Regions from separate parts of the Lysinibacillus sp. 54212 genome, predicted to be linked through region 1. Evidence: predicted binding sites of a transcription regulator. Region 1 holds the regulator's gene; the other holds the start of a gene.
The links. Region 1 encodes LexA, which represses DNA repair genes until DNA is damaged. Its sites were predicted from a motif close to CGAACATATGTTCG; they were not measured.
Positions count from the first base shown of each region.

Region 2: the regulator LexA is predicted to act here: its motif matches at 2,473-2,486, upstream of uvrB (excinuclease ABC subunit UvrB).

Region 1 is NZ_JBAFWZ010000013.1:77,835-82,034, reverse strand. It holds gene thiC (phosphomethylpyrimidine synthase ThiC) at 1-1,198, shown strand, start outside; gene lexA (transcriptional repressor LexA) at 1,632-2,252, opposite strand; gene yneA (cell division suppressor protein YneA) at 2,424-2,759, shown strand; gene V4T18_RS11110 (YneB family resolvase-like protein) at 2,756-3,415, shown strand; gene V4T18_RS11105 (hypothetical protein) at 3,500-3,691, opposite strand; gene V4T18_RS11100 (DUF896 domain-containing protein) at 4,040-4,200, shown strand, end outside.
Region 2 is NZ_JBAFWZ010000028.1:3,824-8,023, forward strand. It holds gene uvrA (excinuclease ABC subunit UvrA) at 1-410, opposite strand, end outside; gene uvrB (excinuclease ABC subunit UvrB) at 417-2,399, opposite strand; gene V4T18_RS15540 (IDEAL domain-containing protein) at 2,594-2,836, opposite strand; gene V4T18_RS15545 (competence protein ComK) at 3,014-3,511, shown strand; gene V4T18_RS15550 (hypothetical protein) at 3,513-3,869, opposite strand; one part of gene prfB (peptide chain release factor 2) at 4,022-4,200, opposite strand, start outside.

The sequences.
Region 1 (4,200 bases):
TTTTCACGTGAAAGTGAATGCCAATATTGGGAATTCTGCGGTTTCCTCTTCGATTGAAGAAGAAGTAGAAAAAATGATTTGGGCTACACGTTGGGGCGCTGATACGATTATGGATCTGTCTACAGGAAAAAACATTCATACAACACGTGAATGGATTATCCGTAATGCGGCTGTGCCAGTTGGGACTGTGCCAATTTACCAAGCACTTGAAAAAGTAAATGGAATCGTAGAAAATCTGACATGGGAAATTTACCGCGATACATTAATTGAACAAGCAGAACAAGGAGTAGATTATTTTACGATTCATGCTGGTGTCCTGCTACGTTACATTCCATTAACAGTGGAGCGTTTAACAGGCATCGTATCGCGTGGCGGATCGATTATGGCACAGTGGTGTTTAGCGCACCACCAAGAAAACTTTCTGTATACGTATTTTGAAGAAATTTGTGAAATTATGAAAGCGTACGATGTGGCCTTTTCGCTTGGCGATGGCTTACGCCCAGGCTCTATTCATGATGCCAATGATGCAGCACAATTTGCAGAGCTCGAAACGCTTGGGGAATTAACGAAAATTGCTTGGAAGCATGATGTGCAAGTGATGGTGGAAGGACCAGGCCATGTACCAATGCATCTTATTAAAGAAAATATGGATAAGCAATTAGAAATTTGCGAAGAGGCACCGTTTTACACATTAGGGCCGCTTACAACGGATATTGCCCCTGGCTATGATCATATTACATCTGCGATTGGTGCTGCGATGATTGGTTGGTTTGGCACGGCCATGCTTTGTTATGTGACACCGAAGGAACATTTAGGCTTACCAAATAGAGACGATGTACGTGAAGGGGTCATTACGTATAAAATTGCCGCACATGCAGCCGATTTAGCGAAGGGGCATCCGGGAGCGCAAAAACGAGATGATGCCTTATCGAAAGCGCGTTTTGAATTCCGTTGGCGAGATCAGTTCAATTTATCATTAGATCCTGAACGAGCAATAGAGTATCATGATGAAACATTGCCTGCAGAAGGAGCAAAGGTAGCCCATTTTTGCTCGATGTGCGGACCGAAATTTTGTAGCATGAGAATCTCACATGATATTCGCAATAGTGTCAAAGAAAAAGAAACGAAAGCGGTTGAAGAAGGTTTAAAGGAAAAGGCAAAAGAATTTAAAGAATCTGGCGGCAAAATATATCAATAGTTAGCGAAAAGGGCTGTCCGAAAATTTAGATGAAAATCTGGATTTTCGGCCGCCTTTTTATGATGGGGATCAATAAAATCTCTTTTGTAAAATAAAGCTACTACAATTACAAACTAAAAAAATCGATTACAGATTCGATTTTGGAGAAGCCGTATGTCCATCAATTAATTAAAGCGACTTCATATAAGAGATGCTGTTCATTCGTTAATTTTAATTCCATAATTGAAATAACTATAATTGTCATCTTCATATACTATTTTCTTCCGTTGATCTACATAAGCAAGAACCATCTATTGAATGGGAATGAAATGCAGAAAAACATAAGTATGCACGAATTTGCAGTAATGCTCACGTATTTATGAAATCAATACCCTTAAATATTCAGGAATGAAAAATGGAGAAGAAAACCTTGCGTATTCTTCTCCATTTATATTTATTGTACTGTTCGATATAAGCCTACAACTTTACCTAAAATCGATACTTGATTCACTAGAATAGGATCCATTGAAGAATTTTCAGGCTGTAAACGGAAGTGAGTTTTCTCTTTAAAGAATCGTTTTACCGTTGCCTCATCATCTTCTGTCATTGCAACGACGATATCGCCATTATGAGCTGTTGATTGCTGCTTCACAATGACAAAGTCACCATCTAATATGCCTGCCTCAATCATCGATTCTCCCATAATCTCTAGCATGAAAATTTGATCCTCACTCGTACCGTATGTATTAGGAAGTGGGAAGTATTCATCAATATTTTCAATTGCTGTGATTGGAGATCCAGCCGTTACTTTCCCGATTAATGGAACGTGAATCACTTCTTGTTTATTAACCGGATCAGCATCATGATCTAAAATTTCAATTGCACGAGGTTTTGTAGGATCACGACGAATCAAGCCCTTACTTTCAAGCCTCGCTAAATGACCGTGTACAGTTGAACTTGAAGCAAGACCAACAGCCTCTCCAATCTCTCGAACTGATGGAGGATAACCTTTTGCTCGCACCTCATCTTTAATAAATGCTAGTATTGCTTCTTGTCGTTTTGATACCTTTGTCATAGTGCTCACCTCTCTATTTTTATGTAGTTTCTTCTATCTAATTACGAACAGTATAACATTATGCGAACAACAATGCAAACATAGGTTCGAAAAAGAGTTGACAAAAACAAACGTTTGTTCTAATATGAAAACATACATACCGAACAAACATTCGTAAAGGGGTTTTTTATAATGAAATGGTTAAAACAAAATAGCTATATAGCACTTTTTTTCGCAGCTTCTCTTGTCTTTATTCTATACTTATTTATTACAGACGAAAAAATCGAGCACTATAAAAATATTACAATTGAGCAAGGCGATACATTATGGTCGTTAGCCGATCAATATCGTGGTAAAATGTCTACGCATGATTGGATTACGTTTGTAAAAAAAGAAAATGCGATGAAAACTGGCGCGATTGTAGAAGGACAAGAAATCCTTATCCCAGTTGAAAGACATTCAATCTATATTGCAAATTTAATAAAAGAAGATCATTATTCTGTAAAAGTGGCGAGTGAACAACAATGACAAACAACAACAAGGCAGTACTATATTGCCGAGTAAGCACTGAAAAATCTACACAAGAAACATCATTAATTAGGCAACGAGAGGAATTAACTCGTTATGCTAGTAATCTACAATTTTCAGTTGCAGCAGTTTTCGAGGATCAGCAAAGCGGCTATGATGTGGATCGTGATGGTCTGTTAGCAATGCTTGATTTTATGAAGGCTGAGAATATTACGACGTTATTTGTGCAAGACGAAACACGATTAGGACGTGGCAATGCACGAATGGCTGTCCTGCATTTATTGCAAAAAAATGAAACTACCGTGTATTCATTAAATGATGCTGGTCCACTTTCACTAAATGAAATGGATACAATGCTTTTAGAAATATTGGCGATTGTCGAGGAATACCAGCGGAGGTTACACAATGCAAAAATACGTAGAGGAATGCGTAGGGCAGTAGAAAATGGCTATAGACCAGAGTTGAATTTAAAAGAACGAGGAAATGCAGAAGGGCGTGAACGAATAGAAGTACCTATAGAAGAAATTGTTAAGCTTCGTCAAAAGGGACTTACGTTTAACGAAATCGCAAGCACGCTTCAAGGCTTAGGATTTCAAGTAAGTAAAGCAACCGTTCACCGGAGATATACAGAGTATACTGAAAGCAGTGTAAAATAATGTGTATAGCCGCCTCTTCATAAAATTATAGACCCGCATAAATTTAGTGGGCTACTACAACTTACTTCTTAAGTGTTTCCTAGACTAAAAAATCGTAGAGAGTATTGGAATGGCAAAAGCAATCGCTAAACAACTAATTGCTGCAAATTTGGACTGCTTTTCTAATCTCTCATCTTCAATTTTCAAATACTTCATATAGCTTAAAACAAAATATAACGTTAGTAACAAAAATACAGCTTCCACAACCATTAATACTGTAATCGTAGTATCTATCATATCGAATCTCCTTTTCCTATATTATAGATTAGGCTGTGTTTATTAAAAAAAATATTTCTTGTATAGAGGCGTGTTTGCTAGCGATAGCTTTATCGAAAGGAATTATCCGTTGAATAAAATCGAACATAGTGGCAAATAACCTTTTCCACGTTTTTTTAACACTGTAGAGTAAATTGACATACTTTAAAATTCTTATTTCCATTACAGAATAACCCAACTATGGAATGGATGAAGTTTCAAAACCTGTTTAAAGGAAAGAAAGTCTTTAGTCTGAAAGAGTTAACACTTGCATCATGTGCCTTTTTCTCATACCTTTGTATTATTGGAAATATGAAAGGTGAGAAAGCTATGTTATCAAATGAAAAAATCGCTCGTATTAATGAGTTATCGAAAAAAGCGAAGGAGGGCACATTAACAGAGGCTGAGGCAAAGGAACGTTCAATTTTGCGTAAAGAATATTTAGATACATTTAGAAGTTCAATGCGTCAAACAATTGAAAATGTCAAAAT
Region 2 (4,200 bases), on a different contig from region 1:
ATACCCTCAATTGTTTGTGAGCTAATTTCGATGCCGTGATTTGGACAAACCGGCTTTCCTACACGGGCAAATAATAATCGTAGATAATCATAAATCTCCGTTACTGTTCCCACCGTAGAACGCGGATTACGACTTGTCGTTTTTTGGTCAATAGAAATTGCTGGTGACAGTCCTTCTATCGCATCTACATCAGGCTTATCCATTTGACCGAGAAATTGACGGGCATATGCAGAAAGTGATTCTACATAACGTCGCTGTCCCTCTGCATAAATCGTATCGAAAGCAAGTGACGATTTCCCTGAACCAGACAATCCCGTTAATACAACTAACTTATCTCTTGGAATTGTTACATCAATATTTTTTAAGTTATGTGCACGTGCACCTTGTACTATAATTTCTGTATTTTTCACAGTTCGTCACCCTTCTGCCTTCAATTCAAAAATAGTATCACGCAATTCTGCTGCTCGTTCAAAATCAAGCGCTTTTGCAGCTTCCTTCATTTCGACCTCTAGTGACGAAATCAACTTGTCCATTTCTGCTTTTGTTAATTTCTTCCCCTTCGTCGCCTTTGTTACATATGTTTCCTCTTCTTCTGCCGCCTGCGTGGCACGAATTATATCAGGAATTTTCTTTATAATTGTTTGTGGGGTAATGCCATGTTCCTTGTTATAAGCTTCCTGAATCGTTCGACGACGCTTTGTTTCATCGATTGCTTTTTTCATCGAATCGGTCATATTATTTGCATACATAATGACATGACCATTCGAATTTCGTGCTGCACGCCCGATTGTTTGAATTAATGAGCGCTCTGAACGTAGGAATCCTTCTTTATCTGCATCTAAAATCGCGACAAGGGATACTTCTGGAATATCTAACCCCTCCCGCAATAAGTTAATCCCAATTAACACATCATATGTTCCTTTACGTAGCTCACGAATAATTTCAATTCGCTCTAACGTTTTTATTTCAGAGTGTAAATATTCAACCTTTAATCCCATTTCCTTTAAATAAGCGGATAAATCCTCTGACATCTTTTTCGTCAAAGTGGTTATAAGAACACGTTCTTGCTTTTTAATTCGTTCATGAATTTCATCGATTAAATCATCAATTTGCCCTTCGATCGGACGTACATCGATTGTCGGATCCAGTAACCCTGTTGGTCGAATAATTTGCTCTACCATTTCTGGTGTATGCTCTAATTCATATGGTCCAGGTGTTGCTGAAACATAGATTGCCTGTGACACTTTTGATTGGAACTCGTCGAATTTCAACGGTCTGTTATCTAGCGCTGATGGCAATCGGAATCCATAATTCACCAACACTTGCTTTCGTGCTTGGTCACCGTTATACATCCCCCGCACCTGTGGCAGGGTAACATGACTTTCATCTACAACGAGCAGAAAATCTTCTGGAAAATAATCGAGCAGGGTGTACGGTGTTGCTCCTGACTCACGCAGTGTTAAATGACGTGAATAGTTTTCAATTCCAGAACAGAAGCCCATTTCACGCATCATTTCTAGGTCATAGTTTGTCCGCTGCTCTAATCGTTGCGCTTCAAGTAATTTATCCTCTGCTCGAAATTTTGATAGCTGCTCCTCAAGCTCTATTTGGATATTATCGATTGCTTTTTTCATCTTTTCCTCGCGTGTTACGAAGTGGGATGCAGGGAAGATTGCAACATGCTCTCGTTCGCCTAAAATTTCGCCCGTTAGTGCATCTACCTCGCGAATACGATCTATTTCATCACCAAAAAATTCTACTCGAATACATCTCTCATCTCGAGAAGCAGGGAATATTTCTACAACATCTCCTCGGACGCGAAACGTTCCACGCGTAAAATTAATATCATTACGCTCATATTGTACATCGACTAATTTTCTAAGCAGTTCATTACGCTCAATTTCCATTCCTGTTCGTATCGATACGACCATTTCACGATATTCCTCTGGAGAACCTAAGCCATAAATACAAGAAACGGATGCAATAATAATGACATCATCTCTCTCAAATAGCGCTGATGTTGCTGAATGGCGCAATTTATCAATCTCATCGTTTATACTTGAATCTTTCTCTATAAACGTATCTGTTTGAGGGACATACGCCTCGGGTTGATAGTAATCATAATAACTTACAAAATATTCGACTGCATTATTTGGAAAAAACTCTTTAAATTCGCTATACAGCTGACCTGCTAGCGTTTTATTATGCGCCATAATAAGTGTTGGCTTATTTACCTCTTTAATAACGTTCGATATTGTAAATGTTTTACCTGTTCCTGTTGCGCCAAGCAACGTTTGGTGACGCTTCCCTTCCTGAATACCTTGCACTAGCTCCTTAATTGCTGATGGCTGGTCACCACTTGGTCTATAATTGGACTGAATTTCAAAAGTTTCGTTCATTTGTTGTTCGTCCTTTCCTGCATTTCTAATACGTACATTTTATCATACCTACTGTTAATTATCGACAATAAAGCGAACGTATATTCTAATTTTTAAACAAAAATAAAAATCGCCATAGAACACCTGGCGATTTTTAGAAATTATTATAGCTACTAGTAAGGTTAAAAGTGTAATTTTTTTACGGAATATAGAATTTAGTTTTCAATTGATTCGAGTAATTCATTTAATTCCTGCGTATGTGCGAAAAATGCTTGTTCGTTTCTTTGATCTAATGACATATCGATGAGCTCCTCCAGCCTCTCAATGCGCTGTATACGTTGAAGCCGGTTTAAAAATAAGTCTACATAAATGTCGGTTAACAGTTTCTCACTTTCTGCCTCACGTGGGTAATGCCCTACTGCTCGTAAAAAATCTGTATACGAATAATACTTATCCATCGATATCACCCCGATACCCTTTTTTTTATTATAAAAAAAAAGTCATCAATTTGCAATATTTTCAGAATAATCTTTATATAATTTCTGAATTTTCTAAAAAATGTTGTATTCCTTATTGAAACTAGGTATTATTTAGGTGTCACTTAATTCTAAAAATTCACAAAGGAGGAAACCGATTTGACTGTACCAACTCGTTTTGTTAGTGACTACAATATTACAAGTAATACGTACTTACTAGAATCAAAAAAGCAGGACAAAAAAATTCATACAATCGTTTATGAAAAGAGTGGCGTTATTGAAGTATCCAAAAGACCGTTAAGACTTATTCATATTGCCTGTGAAAATATGGGGAGTAACTACAGAGCCTCCATTAATCGGTCGAAACAATTTTTAGATGAAAACAAACATAAATTCCCACTCGTCGTTGCAACTGATTATGGCCATCCACAAGTCATGTTTCCGTTAATGTCACCGAAATCTCATAATAATATTTGGGTTTCATTTAATGCCATCACAAATATTGTTAACCATAGAACACATGTAACGGTAACATTTAAGGATTCTCTTGAAGTCGATCTCTTTATTCATATTTCTTCATTGAATAATCAGTATGTCACTTCAGCTATGTTATACAAAGCCATCCTTAAGCATTGGAATCGATTTGTTCCTTTATGAATTATTGAATTGTTTTACGAATATAGGCTTTTAATAACTTTTCACTGTGATTTCGAAGGCGTATATTAGAATATCTTCGCACTTCTACAGTATTCGCAAAATGAACATGATATTCTGTAAATAAATCATCTTTTTCGGCACGAATGACCTTTATATTTTTTTCCGTTACATACGCCTTCGCTCTTTTTAAATCTGCCTCAATACAAGTTCTAGCATCATCAACTAAGTGCAAATATGGTCCCTTTAATTTAAATTCTCCCATTTCAAATAATGTATGATCTCTTTCAAGTACAATTAAAAGCATCGGTAAATAAATAATAGCCTCCAAATAAGCCCTTTCTACATCCAGATTCTGCATTTTCAACCCTCCAAACAGAACAAGCGTTCCCTTTTGTATTGTACATATTTTTTTCACCATTTGCAAATTCGAAAAACAAGACCGGAATTTTCCTCAAAAAAAGAAGCTCTTTATGGACGAGCATAATCTCATCACATAAAAAGCTTTTCTGATTATTTTACGATACGCGAACGTAAGTAGGCATTAATAAATGCATCTAAATCGCCATCCATTACCGCTCCTGTATTTCCCGTTTCTTCATTTGTTCGGTGATCCTTTACCATTGAATATGGATGGAACACATAAGAACGGATTTGAGAGCCCCAACCAATTTCCTTCTGCTCACCACGGA